4 regions of the Christensenella sp. MSJ-20 genome follow, and region 3 is predicted to be linked to each of the others. Evidence: riboswitches for the same ligand, from Rfam matches in the RefSeq annotation. Region 3 holds a riboswitch; each other region holds the start of a gene.

Region 1 (5,358 bases), 340 kb from region 3:
CCCTGGGACAGATCAAGAGCAAAAACGGCGTCAACTATGTGAACCCCGAAAAGGGATCCCTTTACGCCATTCTGGCCTACGGCACCGGCAAGGTGGCGGAGGATAGCAAGCTTGGCATGCCCCTTGTGGCTGGCGCCTCCAGCGCTGGCTATGCAGCGGACTATCACAACGGCGAAGGGCCGGTAAAATTGGTGGTTCCGGCACGGACAGAGGAAGAGGCCAACGTCGCCGCCTGCCTGGGCAGCGTGGTGGGTGTGGAGGTTACCGCCAACGAGATCGAGACCTGGGGCCATGCCATGAGCGACGTTTATTCGGAGTTCTTGGACTACGAGATGACCTTTACCATCCGCAACGATGACCACGAATGGACCCATAATTTCACCGTAGCCCAGTTGGAAAGCCTGACGGACCTCATCGTCCGGGAGGAGTATGCCGTACTGGAGATCGGCACCTGCGAGGGCATCGATATTTGGAAGTTCATCAAGCTGGTGGCGGGAAACGTGCCGGGCATCGAAGATCCCATCTCCATCACCGCCTATGCCTCGGACGGCTACAAGAACGATCTTTTGAGCCTCTTCTATAAAGAGGGCTTTGAGCTAGGGGTTCTGGACGCCAACGGGGATCGAAAGCCCCTTATCATCGCCTATGCCCTAAACGGCTACCCCATTGTGGACTCTGAAAACCATGAGGGCTACACTGGAATTGCCGGCAATACCGCCGGGCCTCTCCGGGTCATCGCCGAGACGGTCCAGGGAGCTTCCGTTAAGTATTTCCAGAAGCTGGTGGTTACCATCCCCGGCTCCGGCCCCATCGATGTGCAGTTGCCCAGCCAGCTGCAGTAACGGAGGAAACCGCTTATGAAACGATTGCTGACAATCCTGCTCAGCGCGGCCTTTTTGCTGACCGCCCTGGGCTGCGGCGGCAACCCCGCCGATACCCCCACGGGGGAAACCATCACCGATGCGGCGGGAGCGGTGCTTCCGATACCGGAAGATGGAGGGAAGGAGACCATCGCCTCGGTATATGCCGTAGCGGTTCCCTTTATCGTGGCCCTTGATTTGGAGAATCAGGTGCTGGCCATCAACTGCAAATCCTCCTTCTGGACCACTGCGGTTCCCGCCCTTGGGGAGGCCGGGAGCGTGGGCCGCGGGGTGATGGATTTGGAGGCGCTGGCTTCCTACCGGCCCACGGTGGTATTGCACCGGGTGGGAGATCCCAAGACGGTGGAAGCCGTGGAAAAGCTGGGAATCCGGACCCTGTGCATCTCCGCCGAGGATATGGAAGGGGTTAAGGACACCCTGGCTCTTTTAGGAAAATACTTTGGGAAATCCGCCCGGGCCCAGGAGGTCAGTGACTGGATCGATGGCAAGCTGGAGAAAATCGACGGCATTGTGGCAACCATTCCCCAGGAGGAGCGGGTTACCGCCCTTGTGATGGGCGGTGAGCTGGGCCGGGTGGCTGGCGGAGACATGCTGCAAACCTATATGATTGAAAAAGCCGGCGGCATCCCGGTAGCCAAAGACGTTACCGGCAACCGTAATTGGGCTTCGGTGGGGGTAGAGACCATCTTTACCTGGAATCCCGATGTCCTCTTTTGCACCAGTTCCACCGTGCTGGAGTATGCCGTGGAGGATCTGTTGACCGATCCCACCTGGGCTGCCATGCGCGCGATTCAAACGGGACGGGTATCGGTGATCCCCGCCAGGATTGATTCCTGGGACCTGCCTGGCGTTGCCAGCGTTCTGGCCATCTTTTATATGCTCCATGAGATGTATCCCAGCTATTTTACCGCCGATCAGCTTCAGGCCGAGGTGGATGAATACTATACCATGATGTTTGGGAAGACCTTTGACGCCGATTATCTGGGGTATACCCTGGAATAGGCGCTCCGCTCATTGACAGGCATTGGCGCCAATGCTAGAATTTGTATGGATTAATAGAATCATATGATCGTGATTTCGAGCTGACCGGCCTAACGCGCTTGCCATGGCCCACAGCCAGAGTCCGCCTGGAAACGGGCTGGCTTCCCAATGCGGAAAGGAATCCTGTTTGCATAAAAAGGGTTCTTTTTCATCGGAAAAAGAACCCTTTTTGATGATCCAATTCTGGAAGGAGTAGGGGTTATGAAGAAAAGACTTTTGGCACTTATGTTGGCGGCATTTATGGTGTTTGCCATGGTGGGCTGCGGTAGCAATGAGCCCGCTGCCACCACGCCCGGCGGAGACGGCCCGGTTGCGGAAGAGGTAAAGGGCGTTACTGTACCGGCCTTTTCCATCACCGTGAACGGCGTCGCCGTAACCAACGAGACCATGGCGGACTACCCGGTGTATTCCGTGAAGGCCACCAGCACCAACAGCGCTGGAACTGAGTCCACCGTGACCTATGTAGGCTTTGCCGTGAAGGACGTGCTGGCCGCCTGCGGCATCACCGAGGGCTATACCAAGCTGACCGCCGCCGCGGATGACGGCTATACCGTGGAGGTGACCGGGGAAGAGGCTGCTTTGGATACCACCCTTATCGCCATCTCCCAGGATGGCAGCCAGTTCAGCAAAGCTCCTTGGTTTGCGCCTTGCAGCAACAAGACCACCGGCAACTATCTGAAGGGCTGCGTTGCTCTTACCGTGGACGCCGATGTAACCACCACCCCCGATCCCGGCCAGGGCGGCGCTTCCGGTGGGGAGACCGCTGGGAAGCCCGAGATTCTGGACCGTACCGACAAGGTGGAATTTGCCGCCTATTCCTTTAAGGTAAATGGCAAAGAGGTTACCAACGACACCCTGAAGGACCTCAAGATCTACAAGATCACCGCCAGTGTCACCAACAGCAAGGGCAACACCGCTGAGGAAGCCTATACCGGCTACCGGCTGTCCGACGTGCTGGCCGCTGCCGGCGTGACCTCCTATGAGAAGGTGACCGCCGTGGCCAACGACGGCTACAAGAGCGAGTATGAGAAGGCTGTGGCCGATAGCGAGTATACCCTGGTGGCCATTGAGAAGGACAAGGCCACCGGCGAGGACGGCACCATCTGGGTTGCCCCCTGCGGCGAGACCAGCTCCAAGCTGTTTGCCAAGCTGGTGGTGGAGATCACCGCCGAATAACCAACCGACCTGTTGAGCCCGTATTGGGAGCGGCTTTACAGCCGTATGCCCCGGGGGGTTCCGCGTTTGCGGGACGACCCCTGGGGAATTCCCGCGGGCTCTTTTTTTCACAATACTGCAGAAAGAGGGGAACGCATGTGAAACGATTTGCAGTCCTTGCCCTGTGTCTGGGGATATTGGCATTGGCTTCCTGCGGCGGAGCGCCCGCAGCCCAGGTTCAGACGCCCGACCCCCTGCCCGCCCCGTCCGTCCAGGCGGACAGCGAGTTTGGGGTGGATGCCAACATCAACATGGAGACCATCGACGGCTTTCTGGGGCGGGAGGACGTTTGTTACCGGGATGTCCGGATGCTCTTTGACCCCGCGGACTATGCCGCAATCGGGGGCGAAGCCGATTTGACCCGCACCATAGAGGGATTCAAAGTGGTACCCTACCCCTACATCGCCACTCTTCCGGCATTGCCGGTATCGGGGGCCTACGAGGGGAAAACCCTTTTTACCCTGACCTGGAACCAGGATGGCTCCATCGCGTCTGCCACCCCCAATTACCGGGAGTCCCAGATGATTTTGGACGAGCTGTTTCCCAAGGATAAGGCCATCTTTCTCATGTGTGGCGGCGGGGGCTATGCCGGTATGACCCGGGACCTCCTCATCTACCTGGGCTGGGACGCGGATAAACTGTACAACATCGGGGCCAACTGGACCTACAAAGGGGAGCATGCCCTGGAGCTGATTCAGTACCCCGAGGAGGCCGACGGGGAGAACATCTATGCTACTTGGCGGGCGGATTATGCCTATCTGGACTTCGACCGCCTCCATCCGGTGCAGTGAGATGAAGCGAATCCTACTTTGTATGCTGGCGCTATGCCTTCTTGTGGGGACGGGCTGCGGCGGCCAGGAAGCCACGGCGCCCCAGGGGGAGGGCCCCGTCACCTTTCCTTTTACCCATTATGCCTCGGGCGGCACCCCAGAGGACTATACCGCCACCATTCTATTTGAGGAGAGCAACAGCACCTTTACCGCCTATCAGGTGGCGTTTCATTCCTGCACCTGCCGGGACGCCCAGAGCAATTTTGTGACGGTAGCCTATGTGGAGTTGCTGAATACCCGAAAATCCGGGGAGGATGCGGCCATCCGCACCATCACCTTTGGCAACAACCAGGGGCTTTGGGGGGACAGCAACCCCAACTACTATAGATCGGAATATACCCAGGAGTACATGGACCAGCATTTTGTTCAGCAGCTGGTGAAGCTCACCAAACGGGATGTTGACGCCTGGCAGGGCTATGGCACCCAGGTGGAGACCGTGGATCCCGAGGCTGTGGCCGGGGCCACCGTGTCCACCAGCAACATCACCTCTATGCTGAAGGGCCTTTTTGCCTATCATGCGGAAAAGTACTACGGGGAGGAAGCGAAATAAAAAAGCGCCCACAGGCGCTTTTTTTGCAACAAAATATCCTGTCCATTGCGCTTGCAGCGTTGTATCTTGGAATTGGGTATGCTATATTTAAATGAAAACCTATCCGCAGAATTAGGAGTGTCCGATATGCCCTTTAAACACGAGATCGCTGCAATGGCCGCCAACGCCCTGGGGGTAACTCCCCAGGAGATTTTGCCCTTGATCGGGAAGCCCCCTAAGGAGGAGCTGGGGGACTACGCTTTGCCCTGCTTCCCCTTTGCCAAGACCATGCGCCGGTCTCCCCGGGACATCGCCCTTATGATCTGCCAGGCGGACAAGCCGGCAGGGATTGAGCGGGTAGCCGAGGCAGGAGGCTACGCCAACTTCTATGTGGACAAAAAGGCCTATGCCGAGAAGGTGCTGTCGGAAGCCCTGGCCATGGGCCGGGACTACGGCCGGGAGGATCTGGGCCAGGGGAAAGCGGTGTGCATCGATTACAGCTCCATCAACATCGCGAAGCCCTTTCATATCGGGCACCTGAGCTCCACCGCCATCGGCCATGCCCTCTATAATCTCTATAACTTTATGGGGTACAAAAGCGTGGGCATCAACCATTTGGGGGATTGGGGGACCCAGTTTGGAAAGCTCATCACCGCATACAAGCTGTGGAGCAGCGAGGAAGAGGTGCTAAAAGGCGGCATCGCCCACATGCTGGACCTCTACGTGCGGTTCCATGCCGAGGCGGAGAAGGACCCCGCTCTGGACGATACGGCCCGGGCCTGGTTTGTGAAGATCGAGCAGGGGGATGAGGAGGCGCTGTCCATCTTCACCCTGTTCAAGGATATGACCATCCGCGAGGTCA
Region 2 (5,358 bases), 330 kb from region 3:
TTGGGCATGGGGGAGCATAGCGAATGGGTGCTCTATGGGCCGTTTTTGGATCGGTCCCTGGTGCGGAACAAGCTGGTCTACGATCTTTCCCGGGAGCTGATGGACTGGGCGCCGGATACCCGTTACTGCGAGGTCTATGTCAATGGGGAATACCAGGGGATTTATCTGGCCGTGGAGCCGGTCACCAACGGAGCGGCCCGACTGGACCTTTATGAGTTTGGCTTGCTTTCCGGGGAAACCGCCTACCTCCTGCGTCGGGAACGGGTGGGAACCGAGGAGAACGCCATCAGCAGTTACGGCACGGTGATGGGGAAAACGGACAACGAGCTGAGTATCTCCTATCCCACCAAGTCCAAGCTGAGCAATGCCCAGGTGAAGTGGATCGAGCGGGATATCAGCGCCTTTGAGGAGACCCTCTACGGCGATGGATTTGCAGATCCGGAAAAGGGGTATGCGGCTTACATCGATGTGGACTCCTTTGTGGAATACTATCTGATCAACGAGCTGGCTATGATCCCCGACGCGTCCCATCTTTCCACCTACCTCTATAAAAACATCGGAGGAAAGCTGAAGATGGCGGTTTGGGATTTTAACAACGGCTTTGATAACTACCCATGGACGGACTATACCACCGACCGCTTTTTTGTGGAGGATGGGAACTGGTTTGACCGGCTTCTGCAGGACCGTGCCTTTGTGGATCAGGTGGTGGCCCGGTACCGGGAGCTGCGGCGGGAACAATGGTCCGATGAGCGGATCCTGGGGCTGATCGACGGCTATGTGGAACAGCTGGGCGACGCTGTGGATCGGAATTTTGCGGTTTGGGGCTATACTTTTGAAGAGAATCTGCTCTCCAAGGATCAGGCGGGAAACAGCCGGGACCCCAAGAGTTTTGAGGAGGCGATAGCGATGCTCAAGGACTGCATCCTGGCGCGAACCGCCTTTTTGGATGAAAACATCGAGCAACTATATACCCATTGTATCAACTGAGGGAGCGGACCGATGCAGAAGAAGAAAGTGTTGCTGATCTTTGGAACCCGTCCGGAGGCCATCAAGATGTGCCCCCTGGTGCGAGAGCTCCACACAAGGGAGACCCTTGAGACGGTGGTTTGCGTTACGGGGCAGCATCGGCAGATGCTGGACCAGGTACTGCGCGCGTTTGCGATTGTACCGGAATACGACCTGGACATCATGCAGGACAGACAGAGCCTATACGATATTACGCAGCGCATTTTAGCGAGGATGGAAGCGGTGCTGGTTCGGGAGAAGCCGGATGTGGTGCTGGTTCACGGCGATACCACTACGGCCTTTGTGACGTCTCTTGCTTGCTTTTATCAAAAGATCCCGGTGGGGCATGTGGAAGCGGGCCTGCGGACCCATAACATCTATTCTCCCTTTCCTGAGGAATTTAACCGGCAGGCGATCGGGCTAGTGGCCCAATATCACTTTGCGCCCACGGAAACCGCCAAGGGGAATCTCCTTAGGGAAGGAAAGTCTCCGGAGCGGGTTTACGTCACGGGCAATACCGCCATTGACGCGCTGAAAACCACCGTTAGAGAAGATTATTTCCATCCGGAGCTGGACTGGGTGGGAGAGGCCCGGCTGCTTCTCATTACCGCCCATCGCCGGGAAAACATGGGAGCGCCTATGGAGCAGATGTTCCGGGCCATTGGAGCGGTTTTGAAGGCGTATCCCCATGTAAAGGCCCTTTACCCCATCCATCTGAATCCGGAAATACGAAGCCTGGCGGAGCATATTTTGGGCGGCCTTGAGAATATCCATATCATAGAACCGTTGGATGTGGTGGATTTTCACAACATCATGGCGCGAAGCCATTTGATTTTATCGGACAGCGGAGGTATCCAGGAGGAGGCGCCAGCCTTGGGAAAACCGGTGCTGGTGATGCGGGAGGAAACCGAGCGCCCTGAAGGGGTGGCAGCGGGGACCCTTAGGCTGGTTGGCAGCGGGGAGGAGACCATCTTCCTGGCGTGCAAACAGCTGCTTGAGGATGAAGGCGCCTACAAACGGATGAGCGAAGCCTCCAATCCCTATGGGGATGGGTATGCCAGCCAGCGGATTGCGGATGTGCTGGAGGGCCGTAAATGGCAGCCCTTTCTCGGTGCATAAAGGACGTTTATGAGAAGAAAGTACAGGCGAAGATCGGTCTTTCCTCTGGCCCTGGCAGCGCTACTGTTGTTGTCCGGTGCTGCGGGAGGTCTATATTATCATCAGATGGGGCCGCGCAAGCAGGCCCTTTTTGAGCGCGCGGCCTATTACCGGGAGCTGGCGGCGGGGGAAGCCGCATGGCTTTCCTCTATCCAGCTTGAAAACGGCGCCATCCCTTTTCGCGGGGAAACCCATGGCGAGGCCAGTATCACTCCCTATTTTTCTGATATCGCCGCATGGGGCCTCCTGGAAGGAGGGGAGTACCGGGCGGTAAGGGACTACATCCAATGGCATATGGCCCATCTAAACGATGCTGTGTCCGACTATAGTGGCATTGCTGGGACGATCTACGACTACACCATAGAGGTGGACGATGGGAAGGTGGTGTCGGAGAAAAGCGAACGGCACTATGATTCGGTGGATTCCTACGCTGCAACCTTTTTGATTCTGATCAGCGAATACTGCCAGCGGACGGGGGACGAGGCGCTGTTTCGCCAATATCAGGATCAGGTGTTGCTGGTTCTTGGCGCTATGGAGCGCACCATCGATAGGGATGGCCTCTCCTTTACAAAGCCGGACTACCTGGTGAAATACCTGATGGACAACGCGGAGGTGTACGCTGCGCTGGGCTGCGTGGAAAGCCTCTTAGAGCGGTATCCCGTTCCGGATGGGGAGCGGATCCTGACCTGGCTGCGGCAGCGCAGAACGTCTTTAAACGAGCGGCTGGAGGCTTTGCTGTGGAACCAGGGGGAGCGCCGCTATGAGACGGGGGCGGACGCCAAAGGAAGAACGCTGGCATTTGGGGGCTGGCAGGAGTTCTATCCCGATGCTACAGCGCAGCTGTTTCCCATCCTTTTTGGATTGCTGGAGCCTGCGTCTCAGCGGGCGCAGGAGATCTATCAACGGTTTTGCCGGGAGCACGCTTGGCAGGAAATGGAGCACTATGCCACGGGAAACGCCAGCTTTTATTGGGGACTGGTGGCCTATGCCGGCGCCAAGATGGGCGACGAAGAGCGGGTTTACCAGTATATGGAATACTACCGCCGGCGAGTGCTCCCGGATCGGGATTATCCCCTTTACTGCGGAGACGCGGGCTGGATCATCCTGGCTTGCGGCGAGATGGCCCGGTGGTGTGAAACGGAGATGGAGCGAATCGATCCCCTGGGCTTGGTGCAGGTGCAGTAGCGTTTTGCCGGGACGGCTGCGTTTCGGCATTTTTTCTTTGCAGAAGCATTTGTTCGTGCTATACTTATTACCGTGGTAAATTGATCCAAATCACCATCCGAGCCGGAGCTCCTAACGGAAACCAAGGGGCTGCGGCCATGGGTCTGGGTGGAAACGCCCAGGCCTCCCGCACTGGAAAGGATGGCCCTGTTGTATTGGCCGGCCTTTGGTGCCGGTTTTTTTATTGGAGAGAGGGGAAATGAAGTGATGAGAAAGAGGCTGCTGGCCTTTGCCTTGGCGGTATGCATGTTTGCCTTGGGCGGCTGTGGACAAACCATCCAAATTGATTTTTCTGGGGTGGATTATCAGAGCTCGCCCTACAAGCATATCAATAACGGCGGCGTCACCGATGACGAGACGTTGCCCTATAACGTGGACGCCATCACCGGTGCTACCCTGACGGTGGAGGGTCCCGGTCTGGTTACCAGCACGCCTCTATCCATCCGGGAGCTGGAAAACCGCAACGACGGCTTGGTTAGAGGGGTGTACAAGGATTCCCGAGGGACTTTCATCTATGAGGGAATGGACCTTTATTACCTGCTTTCCCAGATGACCGATGGGGATAACGGAATCCAGACTACCGAAAAAGCCTACCGGGTGCAGTTTAAGGACAGCAACCGCAAGACCATCAGCGAGCTGACCCTGGAGGAGATCAAAGCTGCTCATGACGCGGGAGAGCCCATCCTGCTGGCCTATGGCATTGGCAGCACCGATCAGGAGACGGTGGCCCCCTTTGTCTTTAATGGCAAGACCGAGAAAGATCATTCTCTGGGCTATGTGGACAAGCTTAAAAACGACGACGGCTGTCTGCGCCTGGTTTACGATACCAAGAAATACGGCAGACAGAACGGGTATAAGACCTTCTCCAACGTGGCCTATGTTTATGTGGCCGAGGAGACCGAACCGGGCTTTAAGCATACCGCCCAGGATGGAGGCGTCTATGGTTCCGCCGATTATTCCCAGTATCTCATCGCCTTCCGGGGAAGCGCTCTGGGCCATGAGATCAACCTAACGGTGGAGCAGCTGGAGGATTTGGTCCAGTATGACAACAAGGGGAACGTCATCGAGGGGGGCATGGCCTACCGGGATTCCTACAGCCTGGCCAACAACGCCTATTGGTACGTCAACGAATACGAGGGCTTGGACCTCTATAAGTTTTTACTCTATCTTGGCATGGAGGATGCGGAAACCATGGGCCGGGCCAAATCCCGGACCACCCTAATAAGCTTTGTGGCGGCGGATGGCAAGGTATCCAGCGAGACCTTTTCTGCCGAGGCCCTCTCTTACCCCGAGGCCTTCGGTTTTTACAATAAGAACGCCGCCGATCCGGGAGACGGCTCCTATGTGCCCACCAGCGAGGATCTGGTAAAGGCGGGATACCCCGTACTTTTGGCTTATGGGGTTAACCGGTATCCCTACACCGTCAACAAGGGAGACGAGGGATACCTCTCCGGCCTGGCCAACAGTGGCGGCCCCATCCGGGTGGTGTTTGGCAAGACCCAGTACAACCATCCCAACGGCAGCAACCAGGTTCAGTATTTAAGCGAAGTGGTTGCTGGGGAGGATGTAAAATACAATACCCATCAGTATACCGATAACGCCCACCAAAAGGCCCTCAGCGACAGCCAGCTCCGGGTGGTGGTGAACAGCGCCGACGGCAAGCGGCTGAGCGACAGCACTCTGACGGTAGGCCAAGTGGAGGATATCATCTACGGCGAGGGCGTGGAGAACAACGTCAAGAAGGCGGCCCGGGTCAAGGGTATCTATGAGGTAAAAGACGGCGACGAATACCAAAGCGACGTTTATGAAGGCATTGGCTTGGAGTACTTCCTCATGAATGTGGTGAAGCTTCAGGGCACCGTGGGCACCGTTACCTTCTCGGACGGCACGAAAGAGATGGAGGTTAACCTGAGCGATCTCTTCCAGGAGGGCTATAACGCTTCCAAGGGGATTGATGGGCAGCCGGCCCTT
Region 3 (5,358 bases):
TTGTTCCGAAGATTGTAATACTTGCTCCCCATTGGCAACAGCCATTGTGAGTTCCTTTTGTTCCCGTTCGTAATTCTTCATCATCATTTGGAAGAAATCATTAGCAATAAGGTTGTTTCGCATTTCATTCAAGCAGTTCACAACCACCCGCCATTCAAAATCATCAAGTGCTATGTAATACTTCTTATCACGCATATCACTCACTCCTTCAGCAAGTCTTGAAATGGGGTATCGGTTGCTACAAAGGTATCGTATGCAAAGTTTGCTCCCAAGCGAAATCCCATCATAAAACTGTCGAGATTGGATTCGCCGTTTACCACGCTCCACGCATTTACAAAGTCAAGGAATTTCTTTTTGTTTTCGCCGGAAAGCCTTTCGGTCAAAAAGTCCTCATTGAGCATCAAAACCTCCATTTGTTTCTGCACGGCTTTGTTCTGCTTGGTGCTTCGTGCCTGCGGGTCAATGTTGCCGTAATAGAATTCTTCTATAAATTTGCCCATATTTTTTCCTCCTTTGATTTTCTACCATAATTGTACTCAAAGGCGGTTTGATAGTCGAATGTACCGCTATAAACAGAAAATACCGAGAAAAACCTTTTACAGTTCTTCTCGGTATTCATCTTTTTGTTTTGCCCTTTTGCAACGCCCATAAGTTAGTATTTTGAAATTACTGCCTTATGTGGCGTGTGCTTTGACGCCTGGTGTTTTTTTATCCGTTTTTCCGCAAAGCCGATGTTGCGCCGCCCCGCTTGTGCTTCATGGGCGGAGGGATGGCGCGAAAGGAAAGCCGCTAGGGCCGTTCCCACTCCACGGCTTGGCATCCATTCAACTTAGCGAACCGGGTAAAGCACCGAAGCAGCTGGCCCTTTAGGGCCTTTGTCATCTTGACCTCCGGCTCCAGCCACAGGCCCTGGATACGGAGGATTCCAGCCTTACGGTCGCAGACGGGCTCCGCTCTGCCGATGAACCGTTCCCCCTGCAGAATGGGCAGCACATAATGGCCATACTGCCGGTCCTTGGCGGGCGTATATACCTCCCACTTGTAGGAAAAGTCAAAGAGAGCTTGGATAAGTTTTCGATCCCATAACAGATTATCCAGGGGAGCCAGAAGCTCTGTTCGCGCTCGAAACCGGATATTGCTACAGGCGCTTTCCAAGAGTGCCCGGTCGGAGCGGAGACAGTAGAGGGGTTCCGACAGCCCCTCCACCGCCACCGGAAGGAGATGGCCTTCCGTTGTGAGCCGGTAGAAGGTGGCATTTCGGTCTTTGGCGGAAAGCTTCCGCACGTCCAGCCAGGCGTCGGAGGCCCGGTTCCAGAGCAACCCTACGCCGCCGACACGCCGGGCCACCCGCCAGCAGAGGCCGTCCAGGGGAGAGGGAAAGGGATCTTGATCCGAGAGCAATTCTAGGGGCAGGCAGTCCTGGGCCCGGGCATAGTATTTGACGGTTCCTTCCTTGTGGTGGATTACCAAATCCCCACGGAAGTATAGGGCTTCCAGAGCGGCCCGGGCCAGATTGGTATTGCTCCAGTACCAGTCCACCTTCTGAGGATAGTTCAGATCCCGGGAACAGGCATATCCCATGCGCCCCACGGCGTCCAGGATCTCCTGGGCTACGGTTTCCACCGCCTGATGGCTTCTTATCCGGCTCTGATACTGGGCGCGCACGCCGTGGAAGTAAGGCCAATCAGCCGTTGGAAAGATGGCCATCATCTTATCAAAATGATCCACAAGCGCCCGATCCCGGTATAATAGGGTATACAGCATGGATTTGCGGAAGCCCTTGACCCGCGCCTGGAGCGCGATCTCGGGGCTTTTTCCGCAGATGTCCACGGGATCGAACTGGATGCATCCCGCTTGGGCGATGTAGTCGAGCACCCCTTGTTTGCCCTCAAACCGACGGGCACCTAGAAGCCCCTGTTTGAGAAGAAGAAACCGGCGGGCCTGGGCTTTGGTTAAGGGGATCATGGCTGCGCTAGATAGCATTTTTGAAGCAACCGCTTCACGGGGGGAATCGCTACCATCCCGTATGCCAGAAGGGCGCCGGCCAGATTTAAAATTACGTCGTCCACATCACAGCTGCCGGTGCCGGTAAAGAGCTGTACGCCTTCCACCAGAAGAAGTATTGCCAACATAGTAAAAAGGAAGATCCAAAATCTGCGTTGACGGTGAAATAGGCAGGGAAGGGCGGCGCCTACCGGTGCAAAGAGAAAAAGATTTCCCAGAAGGTTTTCCACTACGATGTTTTGGTTGATGGTATCGTTGGCCCAGGCCGATAGATAGGACCCGATGGTGTGGAAGGGGATAAAGTTGGCCCGCAGCGCCAGAGGCGTGGCCCAACCCCCGTTTCCACCGTATCGCCGCACTCCGCCAAAGAATAGGAAGATCAGCAGAACCAGGGCGTATCCCATCAACAGGCCGCCCATCAGGAGGGCTCCCGCCCGCTGCTTTTGCAATCCCGTTTCCCGGGTTCGGATGAAGAATGTACCGGCGATGAGAATCGCAAGCAGAACGGTGCCCCCCATTAGCAGGGTGCCCTCATAATCCAAGGAGAGGCCGGGGGTGAGGATTACATAGAGGAGCAGTGCTATGACGGCTCCCGCCACCGTTAGAAGGAGGATCCAAAGCAGCTGGCGATAGGGAGAACGACTGGGGTTCATGGAGCACCTCCGATTATTACAATATTGTAATAATATACCCCGGGACATGGTTTGTCCAGCTTTGACAGAAGGAATCTACGGAGAAAAAAGGAATTTAACAAAATATCATGGTTTTTTCAAGATGTTTTTCCCGGTTATTTGACTGGGCAACTAGAATTTTGCACCGCTTTAGGGTATAATTCCCATAGCATACGGGCTCCGATCCCTAAGCCCTTGGAGATTCCTCCGTGGATTAGGGACGCTAGGGCATATCTGGAAACGGACATGCCTCCCGAATTGGAAAGGAGAACGATTCCCATGAAAAAGAGACTGTCCCTGCTGCTGGCAGTTCTCGTGGTGATGGGTCTGGCTCTGGTTGGCTGCGGCGGAACCGCTACAGAACCCGAACAGAGCGCTGTCCCCACTCCCGAGAACCCCACTATCCGCCTGTCCACCACCACCTCGGTGAACGATTCCGGGTTGCTGCCCTACCTCCAGCCCACCTTTGAGGCCAAGACCGGCTACAAGCTGGAGATCACCAGCAATGGCACCGGCGCGGCCATCAAGCTGGGCGAGAGCGGCGACGCCGACTGCCTCCTGGTGCACTCCAAGTCCGCTGAGGAAGAGTTTGTCAACAGCGGTTTTGGCGTAGAGCGGATTCCCTTCATGTACAACTACTTTGTCATCGTAGGGCCGGCCGATGATCCCGCCAAAGTAAAGGATTGTGCCACCGCCACCGATGCCTTTAAGGCCATCGCCAACACCGAGGGCGCCCAGTTTGTGTCCCGTGGAGACAACTCCGGCACCCACAACGCAGAGAAAAAGATCTGGCAGGCTGCCGAGATCGAACCCGATGGACAGGATTTCTACATCTCCGCCGGCGCTGGCATGGGCGCTTGCCTGAACCAGGCCAATGAGCGGGGCGCCTATATCCTTACCGATAAAGGCACCTATCTGTCCATGAAGGAGAACCTGGATCTGGAACTGCTTCTGGAGAAGTCCGATGAGATGAAGAATACCTATTCCGTCATCGCCGTGAATGCGGAGAAGCATCCTGACACCAACACCGATGGCGCTAACGCCTTCATCCAGTGGATCACCTCCCAGGAAGCCCTGGACCTCATCGCCGAGTACGGCAAGGAAGAGTACGGCGAGGCCCTGTTCTATGTGCTGGAAAAATAACGGTTGAGCAAGAGGGGAGCAGGAGGGGAAACCCGCCTGCCCCTTTTCTTTATAGGAGCGCGGGTCATCAGGCCGGCGTTTTCCGGTCCCTTGGAAGAGGAGAGGAACGCACCGATGGAAGTATTCGCGGAGGCCCTGGGACTATTGTTTGGAGCCGATTGGGAGCTTCGGCAAATTCTATGGGTTACCCTTAAGATGTCCCTGTCCAGCACCGCCATTGCGGTGTGTATCGGCGTGCCCCTGGGGGTGTTGCTGGGCACCGGGAAGTTCAGGGGCCGCAAGCTGATTCTAAAGATAATCCACACCCTGATGGGCCTGCCTCCGGTGGTGGCGGGATTGATCGTGTTTTTGCTCCTTTCCCGGAGCGGCCCTCTGGGCAGCCTGCGGCTGCTGTTTTCGGTGCCCGCCATGGTCATCGCCCAGGTGGTGCTTATTACCCCCATCGTCACGGGGCTCACCTCCTCCATGGTATCGGCAAAAGCTCCGGCAGTGATGGAGACTGCGGCGGGCATCGGCCTTTCCCGGTCCAGAACCCTATGGCTGATCCTGCGGGAATGCCGGCCCCAGCTGGTGTCCGTGGTGCTAACCGGATTCGGAAGGGCCATCTCCGAGGTAGGAGCCGTCCAGTTGGTGGGAGGCAACGTCCAGTACAAGACCCGGGTGATGACCACCACCATCATGCTGGAGACCAATAAGGGCAACTTTGGCTTGGCAGTGGCCCTGGGCATTCTCCTGCTCCTCATCGCCTTTGTGATCAACGCCCTTGCCGGCAAACTGCAGGAGGAGCGGCCATGATGGAACTGGTATCCCTGAGCAAAACCTATCAAGGCCGCCGGGTGCTAAACATACCGGCGCTAACCTTGCTGGAGGGGCAAACCTATGCCCTATTGGGGGCAAATGGTTCTGGGAAATCCACTCTGCTGCGCATTCTGGCCGGGGTGCTTGTCCCCGATGCCGGCCGGATGCGTTTGCCGGAGGAGTCCGGTCAGGTGGGCTATCTGCCTCAGCGTCCCTACGGGTTCCAGAGGAGCGTGTTGAAAAATGTGACCATGGCCCTATCATCCTCCTACCCGCGCCCGGAGGAGGCGGCGCTGGCCGCTCTTGGCCGGGTAGGCATGGAGAACATGGCAAGGGAAAACGGCAGCCGGCTTTCGGGAGGCGAGACCCAGCGGATGGCCTTTGCCCGGATGATCGTCCGACCCCGGAAACTGCTTCTTTTGGATGAGCCCACCTCCGCCACCGACATCGCGGGGAACGATCTGGTGGAGGCGGCGCTGTTGGAGTATCAGCGGGAGACGGGCTGCACCGTGCTCATGGCCACCCATTCCCTGGCCCAGGCGGCGCGCCTATGCCGGCGGATGATCTTTCTCCATCGAGGGGAGATCGTAGCGGAGGGTCCCATTCGCCAACTGCTGGACGCGCCGGAGGATCCCCACCTAAGGGAATTTTTAGCACATTGGCGTATTTAATCGCGAAAAAACAGGGCATCGGAATTCCGATGCCCTGTTTTTTATCCGCTCACCACGGGCAAAGCGCCCTT
Region 4 (5,358 bases), 470 kb from region 3:
GCCCACGTTGTTGGTCCGTCCCTTTTTAAAGATCTGGGGCAGGTAAAGAATCAAACATTGGACGTTCCCCACCGCCCAGCGATACCGCTGGCGCATGGACTGTTTAAACTTGGTGGGCTGCTCATCGTAAAAGATGGCGTCCTCCGCAAAGACGATCTTCCTCCCCTTCAAAATTTGCTGAATGGAGAATTCGCTGTCCTCAGTGATGGTCGAGGTATTCCAGCCCTCTTGGCGGATTAAATCGGAACGGAACATAAATCCGGTGCCGCTGGCCAAACAGGACAGCCCTGCGTTATCCCGAGCCCGAAGATAGAACCGGGATAGACACCAGAAGTAGATGGCATAGCTGCCCGATACCCAGGTATCCCCCGGGTTTTTGATATCCCGATAGCCCTGGGCCATGTCTTGTCCGCAGCACAGCTGCCGGTTCATGGCCGCCAGGTAGTTTGGATCCACCAGGTTATCGGCGTCAAAGATACAAAAGGCGTCGTAGTCGTCGGGCCGCTGGGCCAGGATGATGTCAAAAATCCACTTCAGCGCAAAGCCCTTGCCCTTATGGGCTTCGTCAAACCGCTCATAGACGATGGCGCCAGCATCACGGGAGGTCTGGGCGGTGGCGTCGGTGCAGTTGTCCGCCACCACATACACGTCAAAGCATTCCCGAGGATAGTTTTGCCGCATCAGGCTGGCGATCAAATGGCCAATGACGTTTTCCTCGTTTCGGGCCGAGATGATCACCGCAAACCGATGATTGCGGTCCACCTGGTTCTGCCGCTTGGGCCGGTCCTTCAGACAGAATAGCGCGATTACCAACTGGTATAACAGGATCAGCATGGTGATCACATTGATGGTATTGATCACGCCACGCAAAGCCGTTAAAAAGGACATCTCTGTTTTTGCCTCTCTTTCGCTTGTGCGGCCCGGCTCATCCGCCGAAGCCGCTCATGGCTCCCCGCCCAGTCCAGGCGGAGAGGATCGTTTGGCTTATTTGAATTACTACATATCTTAACACAAACCATATGAATTTGCATCCGTCCGTTTCTGGGCATTCTTTCTTGGATTGGACGCAAAAACCAAGGGATTGTTTCCTTTTGCACCGTTTTCTTCCCATTCCATGGTTCCATCTCATTATATACGAGTGGTCGCCACAACATCTAAAGGAACCCTTAAGTTTTCCTAAAGGATCCTATCTGCCGCAGCCCGCCCCCCATGATTCAGACCTTTGGTATGGTTCTCCTGCTAGACCCAGCTCGCTTTTCAACAAAAAAAGAACGGCATGGAATCCATGCCGTTCTCTTGTTTGCAAAAGCCTCTCGCCGGTCCGTTACCGGGCCAGCTCCAGGATCTCCCGGCACTCCTTCTCATAAAGGGGCATCAGGGAGCCGATATGGTCATCGCCCTGGCTGATGGGAGCCATCTTGGCGATGTGATCAAACTTGTCGGTGGGCAGGCCAGCCTCGGCGAAGGAGGTGGGCAGACCCATGCGGCGGAAGAAATCGGTGGTCAGGCGGATGCCCTCCTGAGCAACCCAATCGGGATTGCTGGGATCGTTCTCCACGCCAAACACCTCCACAGCGTACCGGACGAACCGGGGCAGATTGTGCTTATACACATACTTCATCCAGGCAGGACACATGATGGTCAGGGTAGCGCCGTGAGCGGTATCGTAAAGAGCGCTGATCTCATGGCCGATGTAGTGATGCGCCCAATCCTGCTCGCGGCCCAGGCCCTGGGAGTTGTCCGCGCCTACGCAGCCGGACCACATGATTTCCGCGCGATACATGTAGTTGGTGGGCTCCTCCAGCACTTTGGGACCATACACCAGGATGTTCCGCATGCCGGCCTCGGCCAAACGGTCCATAATACCGAAATCGGTATCGGGGGTAAAATATTTCTCCATGATATGGGAGTACATATCCACCACGCCACAGGCGGTCAGATAGGGAGGCAGGGTGTAGGAAAGCTCCGGGTTCATGAAGGAAACCCTGCTCCGGGTGCTGCCGTTGGGGTTTCCATAGGGCCGCTTCTCCAGGGTTTCGTCATTGGTGATCACGCCGCCGCCGCTTACCTCGGTGCCGGTAGCGGGATAGGTCAGAAGGCAGCCGATCATAAGGGCCTGCACCTTCATGGCGTCCTCCATGCTGACGGTGTGCGCATAGAAGTCCCACACGTCGCCGTCATAGGCGGTGCCCAGGGCGATGGCCTTGGCGGAATCGGTGGCGCTGCCGCCGCCGATGGCCAGAATAAAGTCCACACCCTCCTTGCGGCACAGCTCGATGCCTTCGCGGACCTTGCTCAGCCGGGGATTGGGCCGTACGCCGCCCAATTCCACATAGGCAAGGCCAGCATCGGTGAGGTACCCCTTTACGGCCTCCAGCAGCCCGCTGTCATACAGGAATTGACCGCTGTCATGGTGGATCAAAACCTTGGTGGCGCCCAAAGCTTTCAGCTCGGTGCCCACCTGCTTTTCAGCATCCTTGCCGAAGATGAACTTCGTTCCGATCTGCTGTACAAAATTCTGCAACATCTGTTTTCACTCCTATGGCATATTTCTATTTTCCGCTAGTCTTCCACCAGCGAAAGCTATAGATACAAAAGAAAACGGCGGGAGTTCTCCTCCCGCCGGGTAAAACAAAATCCACCGCGCCGCCGCGGCCGAAATTCGTTCCTTTCCAAAGCGGGAGGCGGGGGCGTTTCCTACCCCACCCATCGGTTGGTTCCCCCTAGGCGTCAGGCCCTTAGACGAATCAACTCGGAATCGAACTGTCCCTATTGTGATATCGTTCACATGCTTTTTGTATTTCCTATTATAAAAGGCGCCTCCATCCTCGTCAAAGAAAATTTATGCTACTTATGTAGTCTTTCAAAATTGGAATACTCTTCCCTTTTAAAAAAGATAGGGCCGTCTTGCGACGGCCCTACCCTATCCAATTCTTGCGAAAAAGGGAGGGGAATCTCAATTTCGCAGAGAGAGATAGCATGGTGTATCCTTCCCCCCAAACAAACAAAAAAGCGGGGATTCCCGCTTTTAGATTGCATCACAAACAAGGGCGATCAGCCGCCGGTGTTCATTCCTTTCCAAATGCGGGAGGCCAAGGCGTTTCCACCCAAACCCATTGGCCCGGCTCCCCTAGAAACCATCCGTAGGGAGAGGGACTCGGAATGTGGGGATCACTCCCCATCCTATGGTATCCATGGATACATTTTCTACATTATAAATGGCACACGCCGTTTTTGTCAACCTGAGGGGAGATCCGCTTCCCCTGAAATTTCGCCCGCTGGGCTAGATGCCCCAGGGAAAGCCAGAAAAACGCCTCTGCGAAGGACATGGTAAACAGCATGGCGGATTCCATGAAGAAGAAGGTGGCCATAGCGCCGATCACGCTCACCACAAAGGTGTTATGATCATAGGCGGGCCGGTCCTTTCGGCAGGCAAAGGTGCATTGGTAGGCTTTGATCACCGAGTAAACCGCAAACAGTATCATAGGGATCAATCCCAAAAGCCCCATGCTCACCAAAACATCCAGGTAGGCGTTGTGTACCCGCCCGCCCTCGATGCCCTGCAGCGAGTCCTCCGGCTGGCCCTGGCGCTCCGCCGTATCCAAAACCGAGCGGATCAAATCCCCGGGAGAGGTCCCCAGAATGGGATTCTCCTTAAAGGTATCCCAGCCAGTGGCGATCATGTTCAGCCGGATATTGCTGGACGCCTCCTCATTGCTGCGTTCCAGGGGATGAGGCGTAAACCAGTTGTCGGTATCCCCATAATTGGGGGAATCGGGATCATAGTCGGGATAGCGCAGGGAGAAGATGGCCTTGTTCAGCTCATAAACGCCTCGGTTGATCCCCTCGGCCAAGAAATTGCTGCCCACCACGATGACCGCCACCGTCACAAGGGCGATGGCCACCTTTAGAACACGGTTCCACACGGGATTTTGCAGCAGCTTTCCGTTGGCGATCTGCATCCCAATGTAGATCACAAAGAAGGCCACAAAGCAACAGTAGGCGGAACGTGAGTTCCCGATGATCATCACAACCGTCTGTACCACCATCTGCGCGATACAGAGGGCCTTGATGCGCCAGGGACGGCGTTTCCAGCCCCACAGAAAGTATACGGTGCAGAACAATCCCCCATTGGCCACCAGGCCGGAAAGAATCGGGTTCAGGTAGATACCGGCATACCGGTCGGGATAGTTGATGATACAGATGTTGGAAAAATACATCAAAAGGGAAATGCTGCTCATCACACAGCTATACACCATGATGATTTTCAGGCATCCCTCAAAATCCTTCTTCTCTTTTGCCGAATCCTGGGGCTCCAAATAATAGACCACAAGAAAGGTCACCGCCGCCAGGGCGATGGCCTGTGCATTTTTCATCCAGCCGTTGGGCAGATTCACCAGGGAGGACATGCAGAGCGCCCCAAAGAAGACCGCCAGCATCCAGAGTCCCTTTTGACGCAGATCAAATTGCCGGTGCAAAAAACCCTGGAGCATCAGATAGGCGCCCCATAGGGTCAGCGTCACGGAGGTAATGGTGCTGATCCTCCCCCAGCTATAAAAATAAAAGGTGATAAACAGCGCGTTGAGTAGATAGCATTTTTTGAATAGGCCAATGTCGTTCAGGGCCGCTTTCCATCCAGCGATCGTCATCATAGCCGCCTTCGTCCCTCCGCCGGCGTCCGGCGGCAGGTAATTTCCCCGGAACCGGCCCGGGGCCATACCATGCCAGTATGCTTCCTAATAGTACCATAAATTCCCCGTTAAGACATCCCGCGGATTCTTAAGATTCCCATAAGATTTCCCTAACAATGGACATTTCCCGGGGCATATGGCCTCTTTCGCCTAAAGATCGGCGATTTTCGCCCGATACAGCTTGAGGAAGAGCAGCAGGCTGGCGATGAGGGAAACCCCCTCCGCAATGGGATAAGCCCACCAAACCCAGCTCAGCCCGATCTTGGAAAACAGATACGCCACCGGCAGGATGATCACCACCTGCCGCAGCATGGAGATGTATAGGCTGTATTTTCCGTTTCCCACCCCCTGGAAGAAGGTGGACACCATAATGCCTAGGGCAGCGGGCACAAAGCACAGGCTGATGGTACGCAGGGCCGGGATGCCGATCTCCAGCATCTCGGGGGTGGCGCTGAAGATCATCAGCAGCTCCCGGGGGAAAATCCAGAAGATCAACAGCCCCAGGAACATGATCCCCAAGGCCAATAATCCGCCAATCTTCAGAGCGGATAGCAGCCGTTCCTTTTTCCTGGCCCCAAAGTTATAGCCCATGATGGGCATAACTCCGTTGTTCAAGCCGAATACCGGCATAAACACAAAGGACTGGAGCTTCTGGTACACCCCCATC

The links. A riboswitch is a leader RNA that binds a small molecule or an ion and turns the genes downstream of it on or off. The one in region 3 is predicted to bind molybdenum cofactor.
Region 1: it holds a riboswitch for molybdenum cofactor, as region 3 does, so the genes downstream of both, KP626_RS05735 (hypothetical protein) here and KP626_RS07445 (substrate-binding domain-containing protein) in region 3, are expected to answer to the same signal.
Region 2: it holds a riboswitch for molybdenum cofactor, as region 3 does, so the genes downstream of both, KP626_RS05745 (hypothetical protein) here and KP626_RS07445 (substrate-binding domain-containing protein) in region 3, are expected to answer to the same signal.
Region 4: it holds a riboswitch for molybdenum cofactor, as region 3 does, so the genes downstream of both, KP626_RS00220 (iron-containing alcohol dehydrogenase) here and KP626_RS07445 (substrate-binding domain-containing protein) in region 3, are expected to answer to the same signal.

The regions. Positions count from the first base shown of each region.
Region 1 covers NZ_CP076563.1:1,118,972-1,124,329, reverse strand. Annotated here, with positions in the region: gene KP626_RS05745 (hypothetical protein) at 1-842, shown strand, start outside; gene KP626_RS05740 (ABC transporter substrate-binding protein) at 858-1,883, shown strand; molybdenum cofactor riboswitch at 1,945-2,059, shown strand; gene KP626_RS05735 (hypothetical protein) at 2,124-3,098, shown strand; gene KP626_RS05730 (hypothetical protein) at 3,236-3,928, shown strand; gene KP626_RS05725 (hypothetical protein) at 3,888-4,517, shown strand; gene argS (arginine--tRNA ligase) at 4,644-5,358, shown strand, end outside.
Region 2 covers NZ_CP076563.1:1,124,838-1,130,195, reverse strand. Annotated here, with positions in the region: gene KP626_RS05760 (CotH kinase family protein) at 1-987, shown strand, start outside; gene wecB (non-hydrolyzing UDP-N-acetylglucosamine 2-epimerase) at 1,000-2,124, shown strand; gene KP626_RS05750 (hypothetical protein) at 2,134-3,348, shown strand; molybdenum cofactor riboswitch at 3,432-3,546, shown strand; gene KP626_RS05745 (hypothetical protein) at 3,595-5,358, shown strand, end outside.
Region 3 covers NZ_CP076563.1:1,459,813-1,465,170, forward strand. Annotated here, with positions in the region: gene KP626_RS07425 (DUF4368 domain-containing protein) at 1-195, opposite strand, end outside; gene KP626_RS07430 (DUF6809 family protein) at 201-500, opposite strand; gene KP626_RS07435 (winged helix-turn-helix domain-containing protein) at 790-1,983, opposite strand; gene KP626_RS07440 (VanZ family protein) at 1,962-2,657, opposite strand; molybdenum cofactor riboswitch at 2,842-2,960, shown strand; gene KP626_RS07445 (substrate-binding domain-containing protein) at 2,955-3,818, shown strand; gene KP626_RS07450 (ABC transporter permease) at 3,933-4,613, shown strand; gene KP626_RS07455 (ATP-binding cassette domain-containing protein) at 4,610-5,287, shown strand.
Region 4 covers NZ_CP076563.1:49,334-54,691, reverse strand. Annotated here, with positions in the region: gene KP626_RS00225 (glycosyltransferase family 2 protein) at 1-888, opposite strand, end outside; gene KP626_RS00220 (iron-containing alcohol dehydrogenase) at 1,325-2,527, opposite strand; molybdenum cofactor riboswitch at 2,666-2,758, opposite strand; molybdenum cofactor riboswitch at 3,056-3,175, opposite strand; gene KP626_RS00215 (O-antigen ligase family protein) at 3,213-4,652, opposite strand; gene KP626_RS00210 (MATE family efflux transporter) at 4,842-5,358, opposite strand, start outside.